One region of the Cedecea sp. genome, then DNA from elsewhere that is predicted to be linked to it. Evidence: riboswitches for the same ligand, from Rfam matches in the RefSeq annotation. Region 1 holds a riboswitch; each other region holds the start of a gene.

What was found. A riboswitch is a leader RNA that binds a small molecule or an ion and turns the genes downstream of it on or off. The one in region 1 is predicted to bind thiamine pyrophosphate.
Region 2: it holds a riboswitch for thiamine pyrophosphate, as region 1 does, so the genes downstream of both, thiC (phosphomethylpyrimidine synthase ThiC) here and thiB (thiamine ABC transporter substrate binding subunit) in region 1, are expected to answer to the same signal.
Region 3: it holds a riboswitch for thiamine pyrophosphate, as region 1 does, so the genes downstream of both, tenA (thiaminase II) here and thiB (thiamine ABC transporter substrate binding subunit) in region 1, are expected to answer to the same signal.

What each region holds. Positions count from the first base shown of each region.
Region 1 is NZ_DASYBS010000113.1:68,094-78,229, reverse strand. Features, by position in the region: gene leuC (3-isopropylmalate dehydratase large subunit) at 1-1,396, shown strand, start outside; gene leuD (3-isopropylmalate dehydratase small subunit) at 1,408-2,013, shown strand; gene VGM55_RS19320 (sugar efflux transporter) at 2,052-3,230, opposite strand; gene sgrT (glucose uptake inhibitor SgrT) at 3,344-3,523, opposite strand; gene sgrR (HTH-type transcriptional regulator SgrR) at 3,611-5,269, shown strand; TPP riboswitch at 5,319-5,420, shown strand; gene thiB (thiamine ABC transporter substrate binding subunit) at 5,451-6,434, shown strand; gene thiP (thiamine/thiamine pyrophosphate ABC transporter permease ThiP) at 6,410-8,020, shown strand; gene thiQ (thiamine ABC transporter ATP-binding protein ThiQ) at 8,004-8,702, shown strand; gene VGM55_RS19290 (DedA family protein) at 8,699-9,466, opposite strand; gene polB (DNA polymerase II) at 9,677-10,136, shown strand, end outside.
Region 2 is NZ_DASYBS010000007.1:1,972-12,107, reverse strand. Features, by position in the region: gene VGM55_RS00805 (YjaG family protein) at 1-372, opposite strand, end outside; gene nfi (deoxyribonuclease V) at 416-1,087, opposite strand; gene hemE (uroporphyrinogen decarboxylase) at 1,102-2,169, opposite strand; gene nudC (NAD(+) diphosphatase) at 2,205-2,978, opposite strand; gene VGM55_RS00785 (Rsd/AlgQ family anti-sigma factor) at 3,077-3,580, shown strand; TPP riboswitch at 3,631-3,741, shown strand; gene thiC (phosphomethylpyrimidine synthase ThiC) at 3,831-5,732, shown strand; gene thiE (thiamine phosphate synthase) at 5,732-6,367, shown strand; gene VGM55_RS00770 (HesA/MoeB/ThiF family protein) at 6,360-7,115, shown strand; gene thiS (sulfur carrier protein ThiS) at 7,099-7,299, shown strand; gene thiG (thiazole synthase) at 7,301-8,080, shown strand; gene thiH (2-iminoacetate synthase ThiH) at 8,080-9,213, shown strand; gene VGM55_RS00750 (PTS sugar transporter subunit IIB) at 9,533-9,838, shown strand; gene VGM55_RS00745 (PTS lactose/cellobiose transporter subunit IIA) at 9,842-10,136, shown strand, end outside.
Region 3 is NZ_DASYBS010000004.1:4,375-14,510, reverse strand. Features, by position in the region: gene VGM55_RS00240 (class I SAM-dependent methyltransferase) at 1-156, opposite strand, end outside; gene VGM55_RS00235 (DUF1365 domain-containing protein) at 153-875, opposite strand; gene VGM55_RS00230 (NAD(P)/FAD-dependent oxidoreductase) at 856-2,136, opposite strand; gene VGM55_RS00225 (SDR family NAD(P)-dependent oxidoreductase) at 2,133-2,852, opposite strand; gene VGM55_RS00220 (nuclear transport factor 2 family protein) at 2,849-3,283, opposite strand; gene VGM55_RS00215 (MerR family transcriptional regulator) at 3,513-4,241, opposite strand; gene blc (outer membrane lipoprotein Blc) at 4,359-4,892, shown strand; gene VGM55_RS00205 (DUF1349 domain-containing protein) at 4,984-5,559, opposite strand; gene VGM55_RS00200 (LLM class flavin-dependent oxidoreductase) at 5,584-6,606, opposite strand; TPP riboswitch at 6,769-6,870, shown strand; gene tenA (thiaminase II) at 6,930-7,610, shown strand; gene VGM55_RS00190 (ABC transporter ATP-binding protein) at 7,607-8,347, shown strand; gene VGM55_RS00185 (ABC transporter permease) at 8,344-9,114, shown strand; gene VGM55_RS00180 (ABC transporter substrate-binding protein) at 9,140-10,072, shown strand.

The sequences.
Region 1 (10,136 bases):
GAAGACCTTATACCAGAAGTTGTACGACGCCCACGTCGTGTATGAAGCACCGGAAGAGACGCCGTTGCTGTATATCGACCGCCACCTGGTGCATGAAGTGACTTCTCCACAGGCGTTTGACGGCCTGCGCGCCCATGGCCGCCCCGTTCGCCAGCCGGGAAAAACCTTCGCCACGATGGATCACAACGTTTCCACCCAGACCAAGGATATCAACGCGTCTGGCGAAATGGCGCGCATCCAGATGCAGGAACTGATGAAGAACTGCAAAGAGTTTGGCGTTGAGCTCTACGATCTGAACCACCCTTTCCAGGGCATCGTTCACGTGATGGGGCCTGAGCAAGGGATTACCCTGCCTGGCATGACCATCGTGTGTGGCGACTCCCACACCGCAACCCACGGCGCGTTTGGCGCACTGGCTTTCGGTATCGGCACGTCAGAAGTTGAACACGTTCTGGCGACGCAGACCCTGAAGCAGGGTCGCGCGAAGACCATGAAAATTGAAGTAAAAGGCAAAGCGGCTCCGGGTATCACCGCGAAAGATATCGTGCTGGCGATCATCGGCAAAACAGGCAGCGCCGGCGGCACCGGCCACGTTGTTGAGTTTTGCGGCGATGCTATCCGTGCGCTGAGCATGGAAGGCCGCATGACGCTGTGCAACATGGCTATCGAAATGGGGGCGAAAGCCGGGATTGTCGCGCCGGATGAAACCACCTTCGAATATGTTAAAGGCCGCCTGCATGCGCCAAAAGGTAAAAGCTGGGATGAAGCCGTCGAATACTGGAAAACCTTCAGCACCGACGAAGGCGCAAAGTTCGACACCATCGTCACGTTAGACGCTGCCGACATTGCTCCTCAGGTCACCTGGGGCACTAACCCCGGCCAGGTTATTTCCGTTACCGACAATATCCCGAATCCAGAATCTTTCAGCGACCCGGTTGAGCGAGCCTCCGCGGAGAAAGCGCTGGCTTATATGGGCCTGAAGCCGGGTATTCCGCTGACCCAAGTGGCTATCGATAAAGTCTTTATCGGCTCCTGTACCAACTCACGCATCGAAGACCTGCGTGCTGCCGCAGAAATCGCCAAAGGCCGTAAAGTCGCCCCAGGCGTGCTGGCGATGGTTGTACCGGGCTCCGGTCCGGTAAAAGCTCAGGCCGAGTCAGAAGGGCTGGATAAGATCTTTATTGAAGCCGGTTTTGAATGGCGCCTGCCGGGTTGCTCAATGTGCCTGGCAATGAACAACGACCGCCTGAATCCGGGCGAACGCTGTGCCTCCACCAGCAACCGTAACTTCGAAGGCCGTCAGGGCCGCGGGGGGCGCACCCATCTGGTCAGCCCTGCAATGGCCGCCGCTGCCGCTGTGGCCGGTCATTTTGCCGATATTCGTACACTGAAATAAGAGGAACTACCATGGCAGAGAAATTTATCCAACATACCGGCCTGGTCGTTCCGCTGGACGCGGCGAACGTCGATACCGATGCCATTATCCCGAAGCAGTTTTTGCAGAAGGTCACCCGCACCGGTTTTGGCGCTCACCTGTTTAACGACTGGCGTTTTCTGGACGATGCCGGGCAGCAGCCTAACCCGGAGTTCGTTCTGAACTACCCGGAATTTAAAGGCGCTTCTATCCTGCTGGCGCGTGAAAACTTCGGCTGCGGCTCTTCCCGTGAGCACGCGCCGTGGGCACTGACCGATTACGGCTTCAAAGTGGTGATTGCGCCAAGCTTCGCCGATATCTTCTACGGCAACTCGTTTAACAACCAGCTGCTGCCGGTCATTCTGAGCGACGAACAGGTGGACGAGCTGTTTAAGCTGGTCGAAGCCCAGCCGGGCATTAAGTTTGTCGTCGACCTGGAGGCCCAAACGGTTCAGGCGGGTGAGAAAAGCTATTCGTTCGCGCTCGACAGCTTCCGCCGTCACTGCATGCTGAACGGCCTGGACAGTATTGGCCTGACGCTGCAGCACGAAGCCGCTATTTCCAGCTACGAGAAAAAGCTGCCTGCATTTATGCAGTAATCTGTTTTCCCCTCTCCCACGCGGGAGAGGGGAAGCCATCAGACGTTCTTAACCCGGCTAGTGAGGAACAAGGCGACAACCGCCAGCGCTGCCATTAGCCAGTACACGGAATAGTGGCCAAAACCTTCCGCCAGCGCCCCCTGCAGTACGCCGGCTAAAATCACACCCGTTGAAATGCTGTTGGTGAACAGCGTTGTCGCAGAGCCCGGCCTTCCCGGCATCAAATCCTGGAACCACAGCATACCAATCCCGGCAATAATCCCGATAAACACCGCGTTAAACAGCTGCAATACCACCAGCGCCGTTTTAGAGTGGAACAGAATCAGTCCGGCATAGAACAGCACGCCCGCAGCCACCGCCGCCACCATCATGTTCCGTTTCCCAAAGCGCTTCACGTAGTAACCCGCCAGGATCATCGCGGGGATCTCGAGCCCGGCAGCCGTCCCCATTAACAGACCTGCCAGCTCATCCGGCAGCCCGAGATCCTGGCTTATCCATAGCGGCATATCGATGATGTACATGGTGTTGCAGGTCCACATCAGCATTGAGGCGATAAACAGCATCCGCACGTTGCTGTCTTTCCAACCGCTGACCTCCGTTATCGCCACCTCTGCGGAGGGCTCGGCTCGGGCGACCGAAGGCAGCGCAAACACAATAAGCAGCAGCGAGATGACAAAGATCCCGGCAGCAATAAGAAACATGGTAGTGAAGCCATACTTTAGCGCCAGCATAAAGGAAAGCGGCGGCCCGATAACCCAGGCAAGGGAGAGCTGCGCACGCATGATCGAGCTGAACATCACCACTTCACGAGCGGAACGATCGGCATATTCCCGCGCCAGGGCAAAAATCTGCGGCATAGCGGTATTGGCGATGGAGGCAAACATCACGCCGAGCGTAATCAGCGTCAGATAATGCCGGTTGAAGGCAAAAAGAACGCTGTTTGCCACCGCCATCGCGCAGCAAACCATAATCAGTTTGCGACGATCTCCCCGGCTATCCGATCTTTTTGCCAGCAGCAGGCTTACGGCGATCCCGGCAATCGCATTAACGGTATAGAACAGACCAACCCAGAAGGGCCGAACTTCAACTTCGCGGGTTAAAAAGAGGCTGAGCGTCGGGGCCTGCAGCGCACCGGCCACGCCAATCATAAAAGACACGGCCATAAAGGCGGCATAAACGGGGTTAAAACGACGTGCGCGGGTCAAAAACCAGAGCATGAGCTGTCCTTAAAAGGAGGGTGTAGTCAGAGGTATTCGCTAAATGCGTAAAGATTAAACGAAAAAAGCCAGCAGTAAACAGCTGCTGGCGTGGTAAAAGCACCAATACTCAGTCACACATGAGTCGGCGTGTTGGCGTTCTCGGGCATCGGGGTTGTAACCTCCCACTGCATCAAGTCTTCGAGCATCCTTAGTCTTTGTTCCACCGTCAGGCGAGCCAGCCATCCAGAACAAACAAACTGCGTTGCGGCAAAGTACTGTTGGAAAAACCTCGCAGGTGATGACCGCTTCATAAACACCTCCTCGCTTCATCGCTGATGATTATTGACGTAATATAGGGAAAGTTAAATTGATGAGTTTCCGCCGGGAGTTCCTCTTTTATGTCCTCATCTCGTCTGCAACAACAGTTCATCCGTCTGTGGCAATGCTGCGAAGGCAAGCCCCAGGAAACCACGCTCAATGATTTAGCGGATTTGCTCAACTGCTCCCGCCGTCATATGCGGACACTGCTTAACGCCATGCAGGAAAAGGGCTGGCTAAGCTGGCAGGCAGAAGCCGGCAGGGGCAAGCGCTCGCAGCTCACCTTCCTGTATACCGGGCTGGCGCTCCAGCAGCAGCGGGCGGAAGATCTTCTGGAACAGGATCGAATCGATCAACTGGTGCAGATCGTCGGCGACAAGGCCGCGGTGCGGCAGATGCTTATCTCTCATTTAGGGCGTAGCTTCCGTCAGGGCCGACATATCCTTCGCGTCCTTTACTATCGCCCGCTGCTGAATCTGCTGCCCGGTTCGGCGCTCAGGCGCTCCGAAACCCACATTGCCCGCCAGATTTTCAGCGGCCTGACGCGGATAAATGAGGAAAATGGGGAACTGGAAGCGGATATTGCCCATCACTGGCAGCAAATTTCCCCTTTACGCTGGCGTTTCTTCCTCCGCCCCGGCATTCATTTCCATCACGGCCGTGAGCTGGACATGCTGGATATCATCTCTTCCCTGCAGCGCATCAACACCCTGCCGCTGTTTGCCCACATCACGCAGATAACCTCGCCGACGACCTGGACGCTGGATATTCACCTCAGCCAGCCGGATGACTGGTTGCCGTGGCTATTGGGCAGCGTGAACGCCATGATCCTGCCGCGTGAATGGACAACGATGCCCGATTTTGCCAGCCAGCCGGTCGGCACCGGGCCTTATTCCGTCGCTCGCAACAATCGAAACCAGTTAAAAATCCATGCTTTTGATGATTATTTCGGTTTCCGGGCGTTGATCGACGAAGTTAATTTCTGGGTGTTACCTGAAGTCGGAGAAGAATCCAGCTGTGGCGTTCAGCTTCAGGGCATGCCGGACAGCGAAAAAGCCGTTGAAAGCCGCCCGGAAGAGGGCTGCTACTACCTGCTGTTTGATAGCCGCTCAACGCTCGGCGTTCACGAAGGCGTACGCCAGTGGATTGGCCATATTCTCTCGCCGGTCAACCTTATTTACCGCGCTGCCGAGCAGTATCAGCAGTACTGGTTCCCCGCCTACGGCCTTCTGCCACGTTGGCACCATTCGCGTCCGGGACCGCTTACCGCAAAGCCTGCCGGACTTGAGAGCATCACCCTTACCTACTATCGCGATCACGTAGAGCACCGCGTTATCAGCAATATCATGACCGAACTGCTGGCCGAGCAGGGCGTGAAGCTGATTGTTCAGGAGATAGATTACGCTGAGTGGCATCAGGGCGACGCCGAAAGTGATATCTGGCTGAACAGCGTGAACTTCACTATGCCGCTGGAATACTCCCTTTTCGCCCAGCTGTATGAAGTCCCGCTGATTCAAAAATGTATCCCAATCGACTGGCAGGGCGATGCCCGACGCTGGCACAGTAAAACGCTGGCATTGCCGGAATGGTGCAGGCAAATGCTGGAACGTAACGACGTTATCCCGTTGATTCACCATTGGTTACGCATTGAGGGGCAGCGCAGCATGCGCGGTGTGCGCATGAACACGCTGGGCTGGTTTGATTTTAAATCGGCCTGGTTTGCCCCGCCTGGCCCATAACGTTTTCGTAACACAGCTTTCGTAATTCCGGGGAAGTCAGTAGAATCCCCCCTGCTCAACGGGGTGCCAGGACAATTTGTCCGCGCTGAGATAATACCCGTCGAACCTGATCCGGATAACGCCGGCGAAGGGATTTGAGACACTCACTCAATTCCTTTGCCCCCTTTTACTGAGGTGCAAAGTGTTCAAAAAATTTCTGCCGCTGCTGGCGCTGGTTGCCACGCCCGTTTTCGCTAACCCCGTTTTAACTGTTTACACCTACGACTCGTTTGCCGCTGACTGGGGCCCTGGCCCGGCGGTGAAAAAAGCCTTTGAAGCCGACTGTCACTGCGAGCTGAAGTTCGTGGCGCTGGAAGACGGCGTTTCGCTGCTGAACCGCGTGCGCATGGAAGGCAAGAACAGCAAAGCAGACATCGTGCTGGGGCTGGATAACAACCTGCTGGATGCGGCCTCGCAAACCAAACTGTTTGCCCCTTCTAACGTCGAAACCAGCGCTTTGCAGGTGCCCGGCGGCTGGAAGAGCAACACCTTCGTTCCCTATGACTACGGCTACTTCGCTTTCGTTTACGACAAGAACAAGCTAAAAAACCCGCCGAAGAGTCTGAAAGAGCTGGTTGAAGGCGACCAGAAATGGAAGGTGATATACGAAGATCCACGCACCAGCACGCCGGGGCTTGGCCTGCTGCTGTGGATGCAAAAAGTCTACGGCGATAAAACCCCGGAAGCCTGGCAAAAGTTAGCGAAGAAAACCGTCACCGTCACCAAGGGCTGGAGCGAAGCTTACGGCCTGTTCCTGAAAGGCGAAGCCGATCTGGTTCTGAGCTACACTACGTCACCGGCCTACCACATCATCGAAGAGAAGAAGGATAACTACGCCGCAGCGGACTTCAACGAAGGGCATTATCTGCAGGTTGAAGTCGCGGGCCGGCTGGCGAACAGCAAGCAGCCAGAACTTGCCGAGAAGTTTATGAAGTTCATCACCACGCCAGGTTTCCAGAACACTATTGCTACCGGCAACTGGATGTATCCTGTGACCAACGTGGCGTTGCCTGCCGGCTTCGACGGGCTGGTAAAACCAAAAACCACGCTGGAATTTACGCCTCAGCAGGTGGCTGCCCAGCGCGCGGCATGGATTAACGAATGGCAACGCGCCGTCAGCCGCTAATTCCGGGCTGGCTATGTCCGGGGCTATTTGCCGCGACGCTTGTCGTGGCGGTAGCCCTGGCGGCTTTTCTGGCGCTGTGGCTTAACGCCCCGCAGACGGATGTCTTTGCTCTTTTGCAGGACAGCTACCTTTGGCACGTCCTGCGCTTCTCTTTCTGGCAGGCGTTCCTTTCCGCAGTACTCTCCGTTTTCCCGGCGATATTTTTAGCCCGGGCGCTGTACCGACGCCGTTTTCCTGGCCGAATGGCGCTGCTGCGGCTTTGCGCCATGACGCTGGTTCTGCCGGTGCTGGTTGCGGTATTCGGCATTCTCTCCGTTTACGGGCGTGAAGGCTGGCTGGCAACGCTAAGCGGCTGGCTTGGTCTGGAATGGCGTTTCTCCCCTTATGGGCTGCAGGGAATTTTGCTGGCGCACGTTTTCTTTAATATGCCGATGGCGACCCGCCTGCTGCTTCAGGCGCTGGATAACATCCCCACCGAGCAGCGCCAGCTGGCGGCCCAGCTGAATATGCAGGGCTGGCACTTTTTCCGCTTCGTCGAATGGCCCTGGCTACGCCGACAAATACTCCCGGTAGGCGCGCTAATTTTCATGCTTTGCTTCGCAAGCTTCGCCACCGTGCTGTCTCTGGGCGGCGGCCCCCAGGCAACCACCATCGAACTGGCTATCTTTCAGGCGCTAAGCTACGACTACGATCCGGCAAAAGCGGCGCTGCTAGCGCTACTACAAATGTTCTGCTGCCTGGGTCTGGTGCTGCTCAGCCAGAAGCTAAGCAAGGCGATACCTGTCGGCGTAAGTCAGCTTCAAGGCTGGCGCGATCCGCAGGATTCTCTGCGCAGAAAGATTTGTGATGCCCTGTTTATCCTTCTGGCCTTGCTTCTGCTGCTGCCACCACTGTTGGCGGTAATGGTGGACGGCATTAATAGCAGCATGGGCAACGTACTGCAGCAGGCCGCACTGTGGAACGCGCTTTGGACTTCGCTGCGCATTGCCGTTGCAGCCGGGCTGATTAGCGTGACGCTAACCCTGATGCTGCTTTGGAGCTCGCGCGAGCTTCGTTTGCGTAACCGTATTTTCGCCGGACAGGCCATTGAACTTAGCGGTATGTTGATTCTGGCGATGCCGGGAATCGTCCTCGCCACTGGCTTCTTCTTACTGCTAAACAATACCGTGGGCCTGCCGCAATCCGCCGATGGCATTGTGATTTTTACCAACGCCCTGATGGCGATCCCTTACGCCCTGAAGGTGCTGGAAAACCCGATGCGCGACGTCGCCGAGCGCTACGCTCAGCTTTGCCAGTCGCTGGACATCCGTGGCTTTAACCGCCTGCGATTCATCGAGTTAAAAGCCCTGAAACGCCCGATAGCACAGGCGCTGGCCTTTGCCTGCGTACTGTCGATTGGTGATTTCGGCGTGGTGGCGCTGTTCGGCAACGAAGACTTCCGTACACTGCCCTTCTGGCTATACCAGCAAATCGGCTCATACCGTAGCCAGGACGGTGCGGTTACGGCGCTGCTGCTCCTGCTGCTTTGCTTTATGCTGTTCACTCTGATTGAAAAACTTCCGGGACGTGATGCTAACTCTGACTGATGTAACCTGGCTGTACCAGCACTTACCCATGCGCTTTTCTCTGAAGATTACGGCGGGTGAGCGCGTGGCGATCCTTGGGCCGAGCGGGGCGGGGAAAAGTACGTTGTTGAGCCTGGCTGCTGGTTTTCTGCAGCCCGCGAGCGGCAGTATCGTCATAAACGGTCAGGATCACACCCGGACACCGCCTTCAGCTCGCCCGGTCTCCATGCTCTTTCAGGAAAATAATCTGTTTAGCCACCTGACGGTTCGGCAGAATATTGCCCTGGGGATGCACCCGGGGATGAAGCTCAATGAGATTCAAAAGCAGCGGCTGCTGGAGATAACTGAACGCGTAGGGATGACGGAGATGCTGGATCGCCTGCCGTCTCAGCTTTCCGGTGGCCAGCGGCAGCGTGTTGCACTGGCTCGGTGCCTGGTGCGCAAGCAGCCGGTATTGTTGCTGGACGAGCCCTTCTCGGCACTCGATCCCGCGCTACGTAAGGAGATGCTGCAGCTGCTCGACGAACTGTGTCGGGAGCAGCACCTGACGCTGCTGATGGTATCGCACAGCATCGACGATGCCGCACGAATCGCCGGACGGAGCATAGTGGTAAAAGACGGGCGCATCGCGTGGGACGGCGACACGGCTACTCTGCTAAGCGGCGAGGCGAGCGCCTCGACGCTGCTGGGCATCGGCAATTAGTGCGATAGCACTTTCCACAAAATATCCCAGTAAACCGGCATCAACGGATGCTGAAGCAACGCGACGAAACTGGCGATACCGGCAGCCAGCATTAGCGGTGCCAGCCAGTTTAACCGCGACTGAGGCAGATAGCGGGTCAGGCGATCGGTACCACGTTTGCCGCTGCGGTACCAGCGCCAGCACAGCCATGCGGCCAGCCACAGCAACAACGCCACCGCCAGCAGCAGCCACTTAAAGCTGCCGCTCTGCATATCCGCCGGAATATCAATTGCGGCTCCAGCCAGGATCCCCGGCATAAAGTAGAGCGGTGGCCAGAGCAGGCACCCGATAATGTTCGGCGGTAAAAACTTAGCCAGCGGCAAATCCAGCATCCCGGCAACCATCGGAACCAGCGGGCGCGTAGGGCCGACAAAGCGCCCGATCAGGATAGTAAAGAGGCTGTGCTGATGCAGGGCATGCTCGGTTTTATCCAGCAGCGCCTTGTTCTTCTTCATAAACGACCAGCGGTGCAGCGGGCCTTTAAAACGCTGGCCCAGCCAGAATGAAACCCAGTCCCCTAACAGGCAACCAACGATTCCGGCCCCCCAGGCGTAGTAGAAATTAACCTGCCCCCCACCGATAAGCGCGCCGAGTCCAGCCATCATTACCGTACCCGGCAGGATAAGCCCTACCAGCGCTAATGATTCAAAAAAGGCCACCAGCATCACCGCGAAAAGCGAATATGCAACTGACTGTGTAATAAAGTGTTCCAGCAAGGCTTCCATAAGCTTTCCGTCGATAAGCGAGCGGGCGATTCTCCAGAATTAACGTGATGGACGTCAAGGTATCATTTATATGAATAAATAATAGCCGGGAAAGTTCCGGACAATTCGCACTCAGCGTTAACGATACCAACGATAACACTGTATATAAATGCAGTAACCACCGGTTTTTTGCGCTATAATCAAAACACTTTTCCTGAAAGAGAATGCAGCGTGTCTCAAGCTCGTCAGGGGTTTCTGTTGACCAGGCACTGGCGAGACACCCCACGCGGTACCGAAGTCGACTTCTGGCTAGCCACGGACGAAGGCCCGCTTAAGGTGCGCCTGCCGCCGCAGGAGTCCGTCGCCTTTATTCCCCAGGCGCAGTTCGCTCAGGCCCAGCGCCTGCTGGCCGGTGAAAACCTGTTCCACCTTACCCCCCTTGAGCTTAAAGATTTTCATCGCCAGCCGGTAGCCGGCCTCTATTGCCAGCAGCATCGCCAACTGATGAGGCTGGAGAAGCTGTTGCGCGACGGAGGGGTCACCGTTTACGAGGCAGATATCCGCCCACCGGAGCGCTTCCTGATGGAGCGCTTTATTACCGCGCCGGTTTGGTTTAGCGGCAAGCTTCAGGGAGACGTTCTGCTTGATACCCGGCTGAAGCCCTCACCGGCATACCGCCCGCCGCTAAAAT
Region 2 (10,136 bases), on a different contig from region 1:
GATTGAACATTTACTGACTTCGATTGCGTGCTCCAGCGTTTCACCCGAGAGACGCGAGTGAATAAGCTCACTCAACGCCACGCACGCGTCAATCGCCGGATAGACACCGTAAATATCATAGTCGTCAGCCGCAGGAATTGCCTCTTCAAGTTTCTCTAACTGACTATCAAAGTTCACTTTGGCGTCTTTCACCGTTTGGGTTTCCCAAACCAGGTCGAGGATCTTGCGATAAAGCTGGGCATCACCAAAGCCGGTTTGCTGACAAAACATGGCGTAGTTCGGGTACATACGCTCGCATAAAGAGGCCATAAAGGTGACGTGCTGCCAGCTTTCCAGCTTCTCCAGGCGTAAATGAATTGGGTTCTGTAACATGACGGTGTCTCAAAGACGGAAAATTAGCGGCAGTTTACCTGAATCACCTGCCAATTGCTTGCAGGCGCTTAAAAGCCGGGCGCCCGGAGGCAACGGCATCTGCCCAGCGGGTCGGCTCAGGCAGACGATAACCAGCCATGCAGCGCTCAACCCACGTTAACGCACCGTCGAGGCTTACGCGGTGCCCGGTAGAAACAAACAGGGGATTGCAGCGTTTTTTACTGCGCCAGACCCAGGCCAACTGCTCGCCTTTATCCATCAACGGCGCCAGAGCGCCCGGCTCATCGCCCAGCGGTTCAAACTTCCCACACAGCCGCTTTTTCGCTACGCCGATAGTTGGCACGTCCACCAGCAGTCCAAAATGGCTGGCTACGCCTAAACGACGGGGATGCGAGATGCCGTGCCCGTCCACAAATACCAAATCTGGTTTTTGTGACAGCATGCCCCACGCCTCAAGCAGCGCAGGATATTCGCGGAAGGATAAAAAGCCGGGGATATAAGGCATGGTGGTGGCGATCCTCGCCACCTGGTACTCGACCAGCTCGAGAGACGGGTAACTCAACAAAACGATAGCCGCGCGGGTGACATCCCCACCCTGTTCAAAGCCGACATCGGCTCCGGCGATCAAACGCGGTGGATCCTGCTCAAAGCGATCCTCGCGGATCACCTTTGCGGCCAGATCTAACTGCTGCTCTCGTAATGTCGCAAGATCCATCTCTCTTTCCTCCGTTAAGAACGGTGGTACTGCGCTGACAAGCGGTGAACAGCTTCCACAAAGACGCCAGCATGCTCCGGCGGAACATCCTGATGAATACCGTGGCCCAGGTTAAAGACGTGCCCTTCTCCCTGGCCGAAACCGGCAAGAATAGTGGCAACTTCTTCTTCGATACGTGCAGGCTGAGCGTAAAGCATGGAAGGGTCCATATTGCCCTGCAGTGCAACCTTGTGACCTACGCGACGGCGAGCGTCAGCGATGTCCGTTGTCCAGTCCAGGCCCAGCGCGTCGCAGCCGGTTTCCGCCATGGCTTCAAGCCACTGCCCGCCGCCTTTGGTAAACAACGTCACCGGCACACGACGGCCATCGTTTTCACGTAGCAAACCATCGACAATTTTGTGCATGTAATAGAGCGAGAACTCTTTGTAATCACGCCCGCTCAGCACACCGCCCCAGGTGTCAAAGATCATTACCGACTGCGCGCCCGCACGAATTTGCGCGTTCAGGTAGAGCGTCACGCTCTGTGCCAGCTTATCCAGCAGCAAATGCAGCGCCTTCGGCTCGGCAAACATCATTTTCTTAATCACGGTAAAGGCTTTGCTGCTGCCGCCTTCCACCATATAGGTGGCCAGCGTCCACGGGCTGCCGGAGAAGCCAATCAGCGGCACTTCGCCTTTCAGCTCACGGCGAATGGTCCGCACCGCGTTCATCACGTAAGCCAGTTCGCCTTCCGGATCGGGAATCGGCAGTTTTTGAACATCGGCCAGGCTTTTAATTGGGGAGCTAAAGCGAGGACCTTCGCCGGCTTCAAAGTACAGCCCAAGCCCCATTGCGTCCGGAATGGTCAGAATGTCCGAGAAGAGGATCGCCGCGTCCAGCGCATAGCGGCGCAGCGGCTGCAGGGTGACTTCGCAGGCCAGCTCGGCGTTCTTGCACAGCGACATAAAATCGCCTGCCTGAGCGCGCGTTGCCTTATATTCCGGCAAATAGCGCCCGGCCTGGCGCATCATCCACACAGGAGTGATATCTACCGGCAAGCGCTGCAGGGCGCGCAGGTAACGATCGTTCTTCAGTTCAGTCATTTTTACCTTTCCTTTAGCTGTATCGCCGCAGTCTATCATTCATAGTCCGCGCGACACAGGGCGACGGTATCTTCAATTAAGCGACGCGCCACGGTGCCCGGCGGCGGCAATAGCGGCAGTTGGTCATAGCGATACCAGCCGGCATCCAGCAGCTCTTTGGGGTCTATTTTGATTTCGCCGCTATGGTAATCCGCCATAAATGCGGTCATCAGCGACTGCGGGAAAGGCCAGGGCTGGGAAGTCACGTAGCGCAGGTTTTTCACCTGGATGCTGCTCTCTTCCATGACTTCGCGAGCCACAGCCTGCTCCAGTGTTTCACCCACCTCGACAAATCCTGCCAGCACGGTGTAAACGCCGTTGCGGTGGCGCGTATGCTGAGCCAGCAGGATATGATCGTCCTTACGGATAGCAACGATAATGCAGGGGGCGATTTGCGGGTAGTAGCGCTCGCGGCAGTGCCCGCAGAGCATCGCCCATTCGCTTTTGCTGAAGTGCATTTCATGGCCGCAGTAGCCGCAATACTTATGCGAGCGGTAAAACTCAGCCAGTTGAACGCCTCGCCCAGCCAGCTGGAACAGGCCCACATCTCGATCCAGGAGCTGGCGCAGCGAGCCCATGTCAGAGCGGCGGTTTTCACGAATCAGCCAGACGGGTTCGCCTTCCCACTCACCGATATCCAGGGCGCGGGTGCCTACGAGCTGAAATTCTTCCGCGCTGCCGTGAGGTAAGTCACCCTGTGGCAACCATATTTTTTGCTCATGGCTGACTATCCACCAACCATGATCTAAGTTTTGAATAACACGTTCCATAACCTGGTGCACATCCCCGTGTTCACTGATATAAACAATTAGTTTTTACTTTTTTGGGTTAGTTTGCGTTCAATCTTTTAACTCACGGAGTCTCAATCATGCTGAACCAGTTAGCCAATCTGACTGAGCGCGTTGGTGGTAGTAATGAGTTAGTCGACCAGTGGCTTCAGGCCCGTAAACACCTGTTGGTTGCCTATTACAACATGGTCGGGATCAAGCCTAACAAGGAATCACACACCGCGCTCGACGAAAAAGCGTTAGACAATTTTTGCCACGGCCTGGTGGATTACCTCTCGTCCGGTCATTTTAGTATTTACGAGCGCATAATCAGCAACCTGGAAGGCAGCAGCCCGCTGCTAAGTGCAGCCCAGCTCTACCCTCAACTGGAAGCTAATACCCAGCAAATCATGGACCTCTACGACTCCCATCTGGAAAACGCCATCGGCCGCGACAGCTGGGTCGAGTTTCAGCAGGCGCTGTCGGAGATTGGCGAGTGCCTTGAGGCTCGCTTCACCCTTGAGGATAAGCTAGTCCTCCTGGCTATTGATAACAACCTTGACGGCAGCGCCAGCGATGCTGCCGGGCTGGCAAGTCCAGCTTGAGTTGTTAGCTATTAACGAGTAATTTACAACTTTCCCACCGCAAGGTGGGATCATTCTTGTCGGAGTGCCGAGTGCGTTATGCACCGGCTGAGACCGTTAATTCGGGATCCGCGGAACCTGATCAGGTTAGAACCTGCGAAGGGAACAAGAGTAATTCTGTCTTTGGGTGCACCCGTTCTCGGGCGGCCCATATCCATTACTCCTTCCGTTGTCCTGACAAGCCATATCCTGATTAAACCTGGAATGAGCTATGTCTGCATCTGAAAAAAAACCAGGCCGCCGCGAACAGCGAGCTGCCGCCCAACACTTTATCAATACGCTTGAAGGCACCGCCTTCCCCAACTCTCAGCGCATCTATCTGACCGGGTCACGCGAAGATATCCGCGTCCCAATGCGCGAAATCCAGCTCAGCCCGACGCTCACCGGCGGGAGCAAAGATGCCCCGCAATATCAGCCGAACGGCGCGGTTCCCGTCTACGATACTTCCGGCCCCTATGGCGATCCCGACATCACCATAAACGTGTTAAACGGGCTATATCCCCTGCGCAGCGCCTGGATTGCCGACCGGCGTGACAGCGAAACGCTGAATGACCGCAGCTCCGCTTACACAAAAGCACGCCTTGCCGACGACGGCCTGGACGAATTGCGCTTTGAAACACTGTCGAAACCTCGCCGGGCAATAGCCGGACAATGCGTCACTCAGTTGCATTACGCCCGCAAAGGCCTTGTCACCCCAGAGATGGAATTCATCGCCATTCGCGAAAATATGGGGCGCGAGCGTATTCGTGATGCCGTTCTGCGCCACCAGCATCCCGGCGAAGGGTTTGGGGCCCGCCTGCCGGAAAACATCACGCCGGAGTTTGTCCGTGATGAAGTCGCCGCCGGGCGAGCGATTATTCCCGCCAATATCAACCACCCTGAATCAGAGCCGATGATTATCGGCCGCAATTTCCTGGTGAAGATCAATGCCAATATCGGTAACTCGGCGGTCACTTCCTCCATTGAAGAAGAAGTAGAGAAGCTGGTGTGGGCCACTCGCTGGGGGGCAGACACGGTGATGGACCTCTCAACCGGCCGCTACATTCACGAAACGCGGGAGTGGATCCTGCGCAACAGCCCGGTGCCCATCGGCACGGTGCCAATCTACCAGGCGCTGGAGAAGGCGAACGGTATCGCCGAAGACCTGAGCTGGGAGATGTTCCGCGACACGCTGCTGGAGCAGGCAGAGCAAGGCGTGGATTACTTCACCATTCACGCGGGCGTGCTGCTTCGCTATGTCCCGATGACCGCGAAGCGCCTGACCGGCATCGTGTCGCGCGGCGGTTCGATTATGGCGAAGTGGTGCCTGTCCCATCATCAGGAAAATTTCCTGTATCAACACTTCCGTGAAATCTGCGAAATCTGCGCCGCCTATGACGTATCGCTTTCCCTGGGCGATGGCTTACGCCCGGGCTCCATTCAGGATGCCAACGACGAAGCACAGTTTGCCGAGCTGCATACGCTGGGCGAGCTGACCAAAATCGCCTGGGAATACGACGTCCAGGTGATGATTGAGGGCCCGGGGCATGTACCGATGCAGATGATTCGCCGCAACATGACCGAAGAGCTGGAGCATTGCCACGAAGCACCTTTCTACACCCTCGGCCCGCTAACGACCGATATCGCACCGGGCTATGACCACTTCACCTCCGGCATTGGCGCCGCCATGATCGGCTGGTTTGGCTGCGCCATGCTCTGCTACGTGACGCCGAAGGAGCATCTCGGCCTGCCGAACAAAGAGGACGTTAAGCAGGGGCTGATTACCTACAAGATTGCCGCCCACGCCGCTGACCTGGCAAAAGGTCATCCTGGCGCACAAATCCGCGATAACGCGATGTCCAAAGCACGCTTTGAATTCCGCTGGGTGGACCAGTTCAACCTGGCGCTCGATCCCTTCACCGCTCGCGCTTACCACGATGAAACCCTGCCGCAGGAATCCGGCAAAGTCGCGCATTTCTGCTCTATGTGCGGCCCAAAGTTTTGCTCCATGAAAATCACGCAGGAAGTGCGGGACTACGCCGCCAAACAGGCGATAAACGCTGGCATGGAAGATATGTCTCAGCACTTCCGTGCCCGGGGCGGTGAAATTTATCTCAGACAGGAGGAAGCATAATGTCCAAACTCAATTTTCCAGCAACTTCACGTAGGCTTGGCCTTTATCCGGTCGTCGACAGCGTGGAATGGATCGAACGTCTCCTTGAGGCGGGCGTCAAGACCATCCAGCTCCGTATTAAAGACAAGCGCGATGAAGACGTTGAAGCTGACGTCATCGCAGCCATTGCGCTGGGCGAACGCTATAACGCCCGCCTGTTCATTAACGACTATTGGCGACTGGCCATCAAACACGGTGCCTACGGCGTACATCTCGGCCAGGAAGATATGGATGTCGCCAACCTGGCGGCAATAAGTGAAGCCGGGCTTCGGCTGGGGCTTTCAACCCACGACAACATGGAAATGGATCGTGCCTTAAGCGCGAACCCGTCCTACATCGCGCTGGGCCATGTCTTTCCCACCCAAACCAAGCAAATGCCTTCCTCCCCGCAGGGGCTGAACAAGCTGGCGGAACACATTCAAACTCTGGGCGACTATTCCACCGTTGCCATCGGCGGGATACGTATCGATCGCGTACCAGCCGTCTTAGCCACCGGCGTGGGCAGCGTGGCCGTCGTCAGCGCCATTACGCAGGCTCCCGACTGGCGAGCGGCAACCAGGCAATTACTTGAACTGGCAGGAACCGGCGATGAATGACGCGGATTTTATGCGCTATAGCCGCCAGCTGTTGCTGGAAGACGTGGCGATTGAAGGGCAGGAAAAACTGCTGTCCAGTACGGCGCTGATCGTCGGCCTGGGCGGCTTAGGTTCACCTGCCGCGCTGTATCTCGCCGCCGCTGGCGTAGGCAAGCTTATCGTTGCGGACGATGACAAGGTACATATCAGCAACCTCCAGCGACAGATTTTGTTCACTTCTGAAGATATCGATCGCCCTAAATCTACCGTCGCCCACCAGCATCTGCAGCGCCTGAACCCAGGCGTAAAAATTGTTCCGCTGGCGGAAAGGCTGGCGGGTACCTCGCTGACCAAAGTCGTGCGCGAGGCCGATGTGGTGCTGGACTGCAGCGACAATATGGCAACTCGCCAGGCAGTCAACGCCGCTTGCGTGGCCGGGAATACGCCGCTTATCACCGCCAGCGCCGTCGGTTTTGGCGGCCAGATGATGGTACTGACCCCGCCCTGGGAACATGGCTGTTACCGCTGCGTCTGGCCTGACGAGAGTGAACCTGAACGCAACTGCCGCACCTCCGGCGTCATCGGCCCGGTCGTGGGCGTGATGGGCACCCTTCAGGCGCTGGAGGCTATCAAATTACTTACCGGCATGATGCCTGCAACCGGCTCTCTGCGCCTGTTTGACGCCCGACAACACAGCTGGCGCACGCTGGCGATGCAAAAATCAGCCACCTGCCCGGTCTGCGGAGGTCACGATGCGTATTCAGTTTAACGATGAGCCTCTGGAGTGTACTGCCGGCATAACGCTTGCCGCCCTGCTGGCTCAGCTTGAGCAGGGCAAAGCTGGCGCGGCGCTGGCCGTTAACCAAACCATCATCCCGCGCGAACAGTGGAGCAATTATCTGCTGCGCGAGGGCGACACTATTCTGCTGTTTCAGGCGATTGCCGGGGGCTGACATGTTACAGATTGCCGATAAAACCTTTTCCTCTCGCCTGTTCACCGGCACCGGGAAATTCTCTTCCAGCCAGGTGATGATCGACGCGATTCGCGCTTCTGGCTCACAGCTTGTCACCATGGCCATGAAACGCGTGGATTTACGTGGTCATCGTGATGACATTCTTCAGCCACTGCAGCAGGCGGGAGTGCATCTGCTGCCAAATACTTCCGGGGCGAAAACGGCAGAAGAAGCGATTTTTGCGGCACAGCTTGCCCGCGAAGCGCTGGGAACAAACTGGGTGAAGCTGGAGATCCATCCCGACGCTCGCTATTTATTGCCGGATCCCATTGAAACGTTGAAAGCCGCTGAAGCCCTGGTGAAGCAGGGATTCGTGGTGCTGCCCTACTGCGGCGCCGATCCGGTGCTGTGCAAACGCCTGGAAGAAGCCGGCTGCGCGGCCGTGATGCCGCTCGGCGCGCCCATCGGCTCAAATCAAGGTTTGCAAACCCGCGCGCTGCTGGAAATCATCATTGAGCAATCCCGCGTACCGGTGGTAGTAGATGCCGGGATCGGCGCGCCAAGTCATGCGGCCGAAGCGTTGGAAATGGGTGCCTCTGCCGTGCTGGTGAATACCGCAATAGCCGTCGCCCGTGACCCGGTGCAAATGGCTCAGGCGTTTCGTCTGGCCGTGGAAGCCGGAAGCCTTGCGGCACAGGCCGGGTTAGGCTCTCGCCACCAGCAGGCTCAGGCCTCCAGCCCGCTGACCAGTTTCCTGCAGTTTAGCGAGGAGAATGCCTGATGGCAGAAACCTTTACCGACCGCTGGCGGCAGCTGGACTGGGACGATATCACTCTGAGCATTAACGCTAAGACGGCGGCAGATGTCGAACGCGCGATTAACACACCTCGCCTGACGCGAGAAGACTTGATGGCTTTGCTTTCCCCTGCCGCCAGCCGCTACCTCGAGCCTCTTGCCCAGCGGGCGCAGCAGCTTACTCGTCAGCGCTTCGGCAACACTGTCAGTTTTTACGTACCGCTCTATCTCTCTAACCTGTGCGCCAACGACTGCACCTATTGCGGTTTTTCCATGAGTAATAAGCTGAAACGCAAAACGCTGGATGAAGCGGAGATTGAGCGTGAATGCGAGGAAATCCGGGCGCTGGGGTTCGAACACCTTTTGCTGGTGACCGGCGAACACCAGACCAAAGTCGGCATGGATTATTTCCGCCAGCATCTGCCGGCTATCCGCAGCCGCTTTAGTTCGCTGCACATGGAAGTCCAGCCGCTGGACGAGCATGAGTATGCCGAACTCAAAACCCTTGGGCTTGATGGTGTGATGGTGTACCAGGAAACCTATCACCCTGCGACCTACGCCCAGCATCATCTGAAAGGCAACAAACAGGACTTTTTCTGGCGGCTGGAAACGCCCGAAAGGCTTGGGCGCGCGGGCATAGATAAGATTGGGCTGGGCGCGCTGATTGGGCTGTCGGACAGCTGGCGCACCGATTGTTTTATGGTGGCTGAACATCTACTCTGGCTACAACAGCGCTACTGGCAAAGCCGCTATTCCATCTCCTTCCCACGCCTGCGCCCGTGCACTGGCGGCGTAGAACCAGCCTCAATCATGACTGAACAACAGCTGGTACAGGTGATTTGTGCGTTCCGCCTGCTTGCGCCGGACGTGGAACTGTCGCTTTCTACCCGAGAATCACCGTGGTTCCGCGACCACGTGATCCCGCTGGCGATTAATAACGTCAGCGCGTTTTCTAAAACTCAGCCGGGCGGCTATGCCGATAACCACCCCGAACTGGAACAGTTTGCGCCGCACGATGGCAGAACGCCGCAGGAGGTTGCCGCCGTGCTTCGCGAGTCAGGTTTACAGCCGGTCTGGAAGGACTGGGATAGCTATCTGGGAAGGAACGCGCAATCCTGATGTAACACACAGCAAGGGGAAGGATAAGTTTCGGTGTTTACCGAAAGAACGGCAATCTGTCGTTGTCGCTTCTCTGCCGTCCAAATACTGTCCTCTGGTCAGTTCAGATATCTGACCGGAGCGGCAGCAAACGCTTCCTCATGCCGTTCCGCCTTCACAACTGCCGTCTTGATTCTTCGAGAAAAAGCAAAAATGTAACCGGTTTCAGTTTTCTGTGGTTTCTTTTGTGATACCTGACACACAATCGGGTTAAAGCGGTTGTTGCCGCCCCCTGTGCCGGATAAATATCTCTGTATCCTTCGGACATTGAGAGCGAACTATGAAAAATATCGTGTTGTGTTGTGCTGCCGGTATGTCGACCAGCATCCTGGTGCAACGTATGGTTGACGCCGCACAAAAGAAAGGCATCGAGGTCTCAATCAAGGCTGTGCCTGTTGCAGAGTTTAAAGAGAATATCGAACGCGCCGACATCGTTCTGCTCGGTCCGCAGGTGAAATACGAGCAGGCCAAACTTCAGGCCCTTGCCGATCCTCTGGGTAAAAAAGTCGTCGTTATCGACATGATGGATTACGGCCTGATGAAAGGCGACGTGGTGCTTGATAAAGCCCTGAAAATGATGGAGTAAGATGTGGAAGATTTAGAATCAATTATTATGGAACTGCTGGTCAACGCCGGCAGCGCACGTAGCCAGGCCCTGACTGCTTTGCAGCTGGCACGCAAAGGTGATTTTGACGGTGCCGAGAAGGCAATGGAAGAGTCACACGAATTCGTTAAACACGCCCATAAAATCCAGACCCAGCTGATTGGCCTGGATGAAGGCTCCGGCAAGCTGCCGGTCAACCTGATTACCGTACACTCTCAGGATCACCTGATGAACGCGATGGTTATTCAGGATCTGGCGACCGATATGATTGAGCTTTACC
Region 3 (10,136 bases), on a different contig from region 1:
GAGGGAGGACGCGTCACCAAAATGAAAAGTCTGCCCCCCCTCGCGAAGGGTTAGCGCCCCTTCCCGGATGCCACCAAGAAGGCGGAAGAGTAGCCAGCGCGCGATGCGAACATTGCGCGGAAGAGCGGGTTCAAGCGCAAAGGCGGGGTCGGTCATGAGCGTTCACTCCTGCTGGCGGGATGGTTGTAACCAGGCACACGTTTGAGCCACAGCCGCAGCGCCTGCCAGTAAATGGCGATGGCAGTTTTCAGCGTCATCAGCGGGAGACGTAGCAGCAGTGACGTCAGGTTTTTGCGCGTCAGCGGCTCGCGGTGCAGCGCCAGCGTGGCGTCAAAAACTTTAGAGGCCTGATGATTTTCGATGTGCATATGCAGCGTTTTGCCAGGGCTGTTAAAGCGCCAGTGATACACCATGTCCATTGGGTTAAACGGGGAAACGTGGAAGGCTTTTGCCAACGGGCGCGGCGCCAGGCCATCCACGGCATAATAATGACGCTCGTTCCACGGGGTGTTCCGCACCTCAGCAAGCACCCAACGCAGTCGGTTATCGCCGTCATAGCAGTAATAAAAATTGACCGGATTAAAGTGGAAACCGAAGTAACGGAGCTGGGTCAGAAGCATCACGCGGCCATCAGGGCGCTCGCCCGTCAGACTTTCGAGGCGCTCAAGGGCCTTCTCTTTTAGCGGCCAGCCCAGCGGGTAATCCACATTGTGGAAAGCCGCCGCGGCGAAACGGTTATGACGGATCCCTACGGACGGTAGCGCACTAAGCTCATCTAAATCGAGCCACGCCATAAACACGCGATAGGTAAAATTGTGCGTTTTCGGCTGAAAGCGACGGTGGCGCAATCCCCCCTCATACAGGCAACTGTTCATCTTCTTGCCCTCCTTCGGCTGCAATGCCTTTCACCACATCCAGGGCGCTACGTACCCCGTCTTCATGAAAGCCGTTGTACCAGTAAGCGCCGCAGAACCAGCTTCGCTGATGACCGTTAATTTCGCCGCGACGCGCCTGAGCACGCCAGCTTTGAGGGTTAAAAAGCGGATGCTCATAGACAAAGCGCTGCCAGACGTAGCGCTCCTCGACGGGCGTTTCCGGGTTCAGGGTCACACAAAACAGCGGCGCTCCCGCGGGCAACCCTTGTAAAATATTCATGTTGTAAGTGACGCAGGCACGAACGTTATCCTGCTCGCTCAGGCGATAGTTCCAGCTTGCCCAGGCACGTTCGCGCCTCGGCAGCCAGCGCCTGTCACTGTGTAACACCACCTCGTTACGTTGCCAGCCAATATCCCCAAGCACTTCGCGTTCAGCCTGAGAAGGGTTGTCGAGCATCGCCAGCGCCTGAGAGGAATGGCAGGCAAAAATCACCTGATCGAACGTCTGTCTTGCGTGCTCAAGCTGGACAGTGACGCCCTCGCGGCTACGAATAACCCGCTGCACCGGAGTGTTCAGATGCACGGTCAGACGTTCGCCCAGCTGAGCCAACAACGCACGGGTATATTCCCGCGAGCCGCCGGGCACCACGTACCACTGCGGACGATGGGTAATATCCAGCAGCCCATGGTGCTCAAAGAAGCGCAAAAACAGCGGTAGCGGAAAACGGCGCATCTCCTGCAGCGATGAAGACCAGATAGCGGCCCCCATTGGCAAAATGTAGTGGCGTGCAAAAAATGCGCTGAACTTATGCTGTTCAAGGAAGTGCTGCAAAGTGGCCCGGGGATCGACATCGCCCGCAAGAGCCGCTTTCGCCAGGCGGTTAAAGCGGACAACCTCTTTCAGTAGCCCCCAGAAAGCCGGATTCACCAGGTTACGTCGCTGGGCGAACAGCGAGGTAAGCGTGTGTCCGTTGTACTCCAGCCCGCTCTGCGGGTTGTGTACCGAAAAACTCATCTGTGTTTTTTGTCCGCTGATACCCAGCTCGCTCAGCAGCCCCATAAAGCGCGGATAGGTCCGATCGTTATAGACAATAAACCCCGTATCGATGGCATATGTTCCCTGAGACGTGGCGATATCCACCGTGGCGGTATGCCCCCCAATCCTGGGATCCGCTTCAAACAGCGTGACCTGATGATGCCCGGCGAGCCGCCAGGCACAGGTCAGCCCGGCAATACCGCTGCCGATAATGGCGATGTTCATGGGCGTACCATCCTGCGCAAAAAGAGGCGTTGGAGACCTGCTGGCAGCCCTGCCAGCAGGCGCATAATCAGACTGAATCCCGCCGGGAAAGCGATGTGGTTTTTTCCTTTCGCCAGACCGTGACGAATGGCTTTCACCGCCCGATCCACGCTGACCTGCCCCGGCATCGCAAAGTCGTTTTTACGGGTAAGAGGGGTATCGACAAACCCCGGTGAGACCACGGTGATAGCAATACCTTTCGGCTCCCAGTCCAGGCGCAGGCTATTGGCAAACCAGGTTAATGCGGCCTTGGACGCGCCATAGGCTTCTGCTCGTGGAAAATGCAGCCAGTGGGCCATCGAGCTGACCAGCACCACGCGGTTACCGGAAACAAGCCGCGGCTGAAGGGCCGCCAGACAATTTATCGGCCCAAGGAAATTAGTGGTCATCACCCGCGCCACCAGAGCGGCATCCACCTCACCGTTCTCCAGATACTCACAGGTGCCCGCGCAGAGAATAACCAGATCGGCCGGACAGTCCGCCAGCGCCTCTCGGCTGGCATTCTGGTCGGTCATATCGAACAGGCGCACCGTGATATTTGGGCTGTGCTGCTGTAAAGACGCCAGCCGGGCCGCATCACGCCCACAGGCAATGACGTGCCAGCCGTCATCGGCCCAGGATTTTGCAAGTCCGGCCCCAATACCTGAACTTGCTCCGGTGATGAGGACAGTCATCATGCGCGTACCCTTCTTTTCACGCCACGGACCGCCCAGCCCAACAGCGGAAGATGTTCATAGAGCATCTCTCCGGCATCGTAGTAGTCGCGCTGGTGAATAATCAGGTCATTCTGAATATCCACGAATGAGCATCCCGGCAAGGACAGCCTTTCTCCTCCGGCAATCCGCGGATGGGACCAGTGCATAGTCCAGGTCACGGCAAACCGTGAACCGTCGCAGAGCGGAGGGTCTATGGAGAAGCGGCAGTAGGCCACCCTGGCCAGCAGGTGGGTGAAGTAGCGTTGGATCTCAGCCAGCCCCTGATGCTGGCCAAACGGATCGATAAGTGTGGCATCCGTCTCATAGAGACCGGCCAACGTCGATGGCGGCTGTTTGTCCAGCCCGGCGTAATAATCAACAAATCGCTGAATAGCGGATGGCGTTGCGCTCATGAATCTCACCCTGGCGGTGAAGCGTGTGGCGTTATCGTATAATTAAAACTTGCACAATTAATTATATTTGTCCAAGTTTTGGTGGGTTTATTTTTTAAAATCCAGTATATTCAGCGCATTAACAAATAAATTATTGTGCAGAATATTTTTTATTTTTGAAGACCACGACCCACCCACCGCGTTTTCAGCGAGTGGGTAACGGTGCGCGTTGTGAAGGCGGAAGAAGAAATTACAGAGGAATGATCTCGAGGGAAGCGCCCTGCTGCTGCCAGAGGTCAATCTGCTTTTTGCGTGCGGCGGTGAGTTTGCCGGTGGTGACCAGCAGCCATTTTCGTTCGGGGAAGATTTCCGGCGCCAGGGCGGCAGGCGGAACGGGAAGCACATCAATGCGATGCCCCTGGCCGGTGCGCCTGAGGGCTTCAAGCCAAATTTCGCACGGATCGGTCAGATGCCAGCCGGTGATCAGGCAGTTATCACCGGGTGCCCTTTTGTCCCCCTCGAGGCAAAACGAGGTGTAGGCGATGATAATGCCGTCGAGAATTTCGCGCAGGGTCATCATGGCAGGTACGTTGGCTGACACTTTACTGCGCAACGGGCGCAATACTTCCGTGACCAGCTCAGGGCGAGGATACTCGCGACCTGAATCGTAGAGCAGCTGCCGCAGGGACTCGATTTTTCCCTCATTCAGCCGCTGCAGCATGCCCTCCTGCAGAGCAAGCCAGTTGTTTGTTCTGCGTGTCTCAGGGCGCGCCAACAGGGGCTTCACCTGACTGACGGGTACCCCTTTTTTCACCCAGTCGAGGATTTTCAGCGCCTGCTTAATATCCTCATCGCTGTACAGGCGGTGCCCACCATCGGTGCGTAACGGTTTAAGCAGGCCGTAACGGCGCTGCCAGGCACGTAGCGTGGTCGCGTTTATTCCGCAAAGCCGGGCAAATTCACCGATGGAGTAAGACATGAAGAACACCTGATAACAAACAATACTCTCAATATACTACGAATCATGCCGCGTTGAATGAAGTGTGAAATGTTTGCACTACACTTTACTTCCAGTGCGCAAATGAAAGGAGTTCTCATGAAGCTATGGCCTGTTGTGACCGGTATTGCCGTCGCGCTGACCCTGGTTGCCTGTAAATCCCCCACGCCTCCGAAAGGCGTTCGGCCCACCGGCGGCTTTGACGCAAACCGCTATCTGGGCAAATGGTATGAAGTGGCCCGCCTGGAAAACCGCTTCGAACGTGGCCTTGAGCAGGTCACCGCCACCTACGGTAAACGCGGCGATGGTGGTATCAGCGTGCGTAACCGCGGCTACAATCCGGTCAAGAACACGTGGAGTGAGAGCAAAGGAAAAGCTTATTTCACCGGTGCGCCGACCACCGCCGCGCTGAAGGTGTCGTTCTTTGGCCCGTTTTATGGAGGCTATAACGTGATTAAGCTGGATGACGATTATCGGTATGCGCTGGTCAGCGGGCCAAACCGTGACTATCTGTGGATCCTGTCACGTACCCCAGCTATTCCGGAGTCGGTCAAACAAGACTACCTTAAAACGGCACGCAGTCTGGGATTCCAGGTCGACCGGTTAGTCTGGGTAAAACAGCCCCGAGAGTAAGAGGCGAAGATCTCATTGCCCGATAGCCGATGAAAAAAAAGCCCATCAGACACGTCTCTGGTGGGCTGTTGACCTGCTAAACACCGGACATTTAGCTTAAATCGTGCAGGTCTTTATCCAGCGCTTCGCTCAGCACAATCCCGTCGAAATTAACCACCAGGCCACCGCGCTGCGGAGTGCAGCACATGACCCCGACCGTGCATTTTTCGGCAGTGGGGAAATGCGCCAGCCGCAGCAGCGGCCAGGTGCTGCCGTCGGCGGAATATTGCAGACGCAGGCTGTCGCCTTTGCGGGTAAGACGCATCCAGAACAGATTCGCGTTGCCGGGGAAGAGGCCGGTTGCCCAGTCAGAATGCCCGAACGTGAGCACGCTGCCAATGGCCGGGGCGCCGTCGTTAAACTCGATCCCCGCTTTTAGCCAGTGGGATTCATCCATCAACAGCATGATACCAGCCTGATCGTAGAGCGCGCTAAAATCCGCTTTTACCTTCACCTGGAAGGTAAAATCCCCGCTCACATCGCAGCCATAAAAATGGCCGGAGAAGCGCTCAAAGCCGTACCACGTTTTGCGCCAAAAATCGGTTTGTTCGTCGGTGACGACAGAAAGCACGCCGTCGCCTTCACGCCAGACTTTTGGCGCATTAATCCAGTAAAAATCCGTGTTCATGGCATGACCTTTTTCTTGGTGGATTTAGCGCCAGCCCAGCGCTGGCGCAACGTGCTTCAGAATCGAGTCGATTACGTGCACGTTATAGCCCACGCCTAGCTGGTTTGGCACGGTTAACAGCAGCGTGTCGGCTTCAGCAATCGCTTCATCCTGCGCCAGTTGCTTAATGAGCAGTTCCGGCTCAGCGGCATAGCTGCGGCCAAAAATGGCCCGGGTTTGTGGCTCGATATAGCCGACCTGGTCGCCTTCTTTACCGCTGCCGCCAAAGTAGTTGCGGTCACGCTGGTCCATTAACGCGAAGATGCTGCGGCTAACGGAAACGCGTGGCTCACGCGCGTGACCAGCTTCTTTCCAGGCAGCGCGATAAGCGCGGATTTGCTTCGCCTGCTGAATGTGGAACGGCTCGCCGGTTTCGTCATTTTTCAACGTTGAGCTCTGCAGGTTCATGCCAAGCTGCGCCGCCCACACCGCAGTAGCGTTTGAGCTGGCTCCCCACCAGATGCGCTCGCGCAGCCCGTCAGAAAACGGCTCCAGGCGCAGCAATCCCGGCGGATTAGGGAACATAGGCTGCGGATTCGGCTCGGCAAATCCCTGCCCCTTCAACGCTTCGAGAAAGACTTCAGTGTGGCGCCGCGCCATATCGGCCTCGGTTTCCCCTTCGCCGGGAACGTAGCCAAAATAGCGCCAGCCGTCGATCGCTTGTTCAGGAGAGCCGCGGCTTATCCCAAGCTGCAGGCGGCCACCGGAAATCAAATCCGCTGCACCGGCATCCTCCACCATATAGAGCGGGTTTTCATAGCGCATATCGATAACGCCGGTGCCGATTTCAATACGTTTAGTTTTTGCCCCAATGGCCGCCAGCAGCGGGAAAGGCGAGCTTAGCTGGCGAGCAAAGTGGTGCACGCGGAAATAAGCGCCGTCCGCGCCAAGCTCTTCGGCGGCAACGGCAAGGTCGATGGACTGCAGCAGCGTGTCCGCCGCAGAGCGCGTGCCTGACTGAGCGGCAGGCGACCAGTGACCAAACGAGAGAAAGCCAATCTTTTTCATCGGATATCGTCCTTAGACTCGAAATCACTGGCTTACAGTGACAAAAATCAGGCCCCATGCGCCAGCAAAATCTCGCTAAAGCGCACTAAACGGAACACTGCCCATCGCCGGGCAGGAAGCTTCGACCGACGATTGTAATCAAAAAGTAAATGTCGTATAACAGGCACCTCCGAGGGGTGTCCTGTATGGGCTGAGATGGTGAAAGCCGAACCCTTTGAACCTGATCTGGGTCATGCCAGCGAAGGGACGGTCGGCAATAACGCCTCGGTTATTGCCTGTTCATACCTCTGCGCGCCCGGATCTCCACTCACACAGGAGGTCCCATGTACACCCCACTTTTCGAAAACGGTCTTTACGGACAGCTGCGTCAGCAGGCCGGTCGCCACTGGCAGGATTACGTCGATCACCCTTTTCTGCAACAGCTTGCCGCCGGAACATTGCCTGAAGCCGCGTTTCAGCGCTATCTGACGCAGGATTATCTTTTCCTGATTCACTTTGCCCGTGCCTACGCGTTGCTGGTCAGCAAACTCCGCACGCTGCCGGAAATGCGGGCCGCGACCGCTTCGCTGAATGCCATCGTCTCTGAGCTGCCGCTCCACGTTGCTTATTGTGCAAGCTGGGGGTTAGACGAGGAGCAGATGGCCACCCAGGCAGAAGCACCCGAAACCATGAACTACACACGCTATGTGTTGGATATTGGCCATTCCGGTGACGCGCTCGATCTGCTGGCCGCCCTGCTGCCCTGCGTGGCCGGCTATGCCGAAATCGGTCTTGGCCTGCTGCACAGCCCCAGCACCGTGATGGAAGATAACCCCTACGCTACATGGATCCGTAATTATGGCGATGAAGGCTATCTGACCGGCGTGCAGGCCGCCATCCAGCTGCTGGAAAACCTAGGCCGTCAACGTGGTGCACAGAGTCGCTTCGCCGAACTTTCGCAGATATTCACCACCGCGACGCAGCTTGAATCCGCGTTCTGGCAAATGGGGCTGAATGCCTCATGACCAAAAGCCTCGCCCCACCGGATATTCAGGTTCGCGATCTCAGCCTGCGTTTTGGCAGCCAGACCGTGTTTGAACAGCTGAATTTTGATATTCCCGGCGGCAGCTTCGTTACCCTGTTGGGCGCGAGCGGTGCCGGTAAAACCAGCCTGCTCAAAATTATTGCCGGGCTGGCGCCGGCCAGCTTCGGAAGCGTGATCTGCAGCGACGGCAAGCCTGTCGGTGGACGCATCGCATGGATGGGGCAGAAAGATTTGCTCTACCCGTGGCTTAGCATCGAGCAGAACGTTGCCCTGGGCTCGCGCCTACGCGGGGAGCCTGTCGACCGCCGGTGGACGGAGCATTTGATCGAACAGGTCGGATTGGGAGGGTATGCCAAAGCGCTGCCAGCCGCGCTGTCTGGTGGGATGAGGCAGCGTGCTGCCATTGCCAGAACGCTCTACGAAAAGCGCCCGATAGTGCTGATGGACGAGCCGTTTTCGGCGCTGGACGCCATCACCCGGACGGCGATTCAGGATCTTGCGGCTGAGCTGCTGGCAAGGAATACCGTGCTGCTGATCACCCACGATCCCATGGAAGCCTGTCGGCTCAGCCACCGCCTGCTGGTGCTGTCCCGCTGGCCTGCGGGCATAGACGATACGCATGTTATCGCCGGGCAACCGCCTCGTGCGCCGGACGATGTTTATCTGCTGAAAAGCCAGGCCAGCCTGCTGCAACAGCTAATGAAGGCCGCAGTATGAAGCCACAATCAGAAAGTCATGCTGTACGCCTGCGACGCGGGCTGACCGTCTTCGCCGGATTGCTGCTGCTTTGGTATCTGCTCACCCTCGGCAATATTCCGGCCTTTCTTTTGCCTTCACCTTCGGCGGTGGCGCTGGCGTTATGGCACGGCCGTGACTACCTTGCCTGGCACACGCTGGTCACCGCCTCAGAAATTATCAGCGGGCTTGTGCTCGGGGTGCTGCTCGGCGCAGGCCTGGCACTGGGAATGATGTTTTCGCCTCGCCTGCAGCGGTGGCTGATGCCGCTGGTGCTGACCAGCCAGGCGATTCCGGTCTTTGCCCTGGCACCGCTGCTGGTGCTGTGGTTTGGTTTTGGCATGAGCGCCAAAGTAGCGATGGCCGTGCTGGTTATCTTCTTCCCGGTGGTGTCGTCGTTCTTTGACGGACTGCGTCGGGTGAATAACGACTATCTGGATCTGGCCCGCACCATGGGAGCTTCGCGCTGGGCGCAGCTAAGGCACGTGCGGCTGATGGCGGCACTGCCTGCTTTTGGCTCAGGGCTGCGCATGGCCGCTGCCGTTGCTCCCATCGGCGCAATCATCGGCGAGTGGGTCGGATCTGCCGAAGGGCTGGGCTACGTCATGCTCAACGCCAACGCCCGTATGCAAACCGACGTCTGCTTTGCCGCGCTGTTTATTTTAGTCCTGATGACCGTTCTGCTTTGGCTGGCGGTAGATACCCTGCTGCGGCGGCTGATTGCCTGGTCGCCGGAAAACGATGAATAATCGTCTGAATTAAGGAAGAAATAGAATGAAAAAAACGTTGTGTGGTCTGTTGCTCACCGCTACCTTTGTCGCCCAGGCCTCTGCCGCCGAAAAGCTGACGTTGGTACTCGACTGGTATATCAATCCCGATCACGCCCCGATTATGGTGGCAGAACAGATCGGGGCATTTAAAGCGGAAGGACTGGATGTGAAAATTATTCCACCGTCCGACCCTGCACTCCCGCCGCGGCTGGTCGCCGCAGGTCAGGCCGATCTGGCCATCACTTACCAGCCGCAGCTGCACTTCTTTGCCGACCAGGGTCTACCGCTGGTGCGCGTGGGAACGCTGATTAACTCGCCGTTAAACACGGTGATGACGTTGGATCACAACATCAAATCACCTGCCGACCTCAAGGGAAAGAAAATCGGCTACTCGGTCAGCGGTATTGAGCAGGCGACGCTTGCGACCATGGTTGAACATGAGCACATCACGCCGAAAGCGATGAAACTGATAAACGTTAACTTCCAGCTGACCAGCGCGCTACTGGCGGGCCAGGTGGACGCGGTGATCGGCGGCTATCGCAATATTGAAGCGCTCGAGCTGAAGCTTCAGGGCAAAGCGCCGGTGGTGTTTAATGTCGAGGACTACGGTGTTCCAGCCTACGATGAGCTGATTTTTGTAGCTAATCGCAAAACGGCAAATGAGCCGAAAATCAAAAAATTCTTCGCCGCGCTGAAAAAGGGCAACGAGTACCTGCAGGCACACCCGCAGGAAACCTGGCAGGCGTTTGCTAAAGCCCACGCGGAGCTGAATACCGAGCTCAATAAACAGGCATGGCAGGCGAGCCTGCCGCTGTTTGCTGCCGACCCGGCAAAACTCGATCGTGCGCGCTACCAGGCCTACGAACAGTTCCTGTTTGATAATAAGCTGATCAAGAAAATCACCCCGGTGGGCGACTATGCGTTGGAACTCCGTTAGTCCCGGCTCTCTCCGCTGGCGGTTTTCATAAAAACAAATAAGGGGGAACATAACGCCCCCTTTT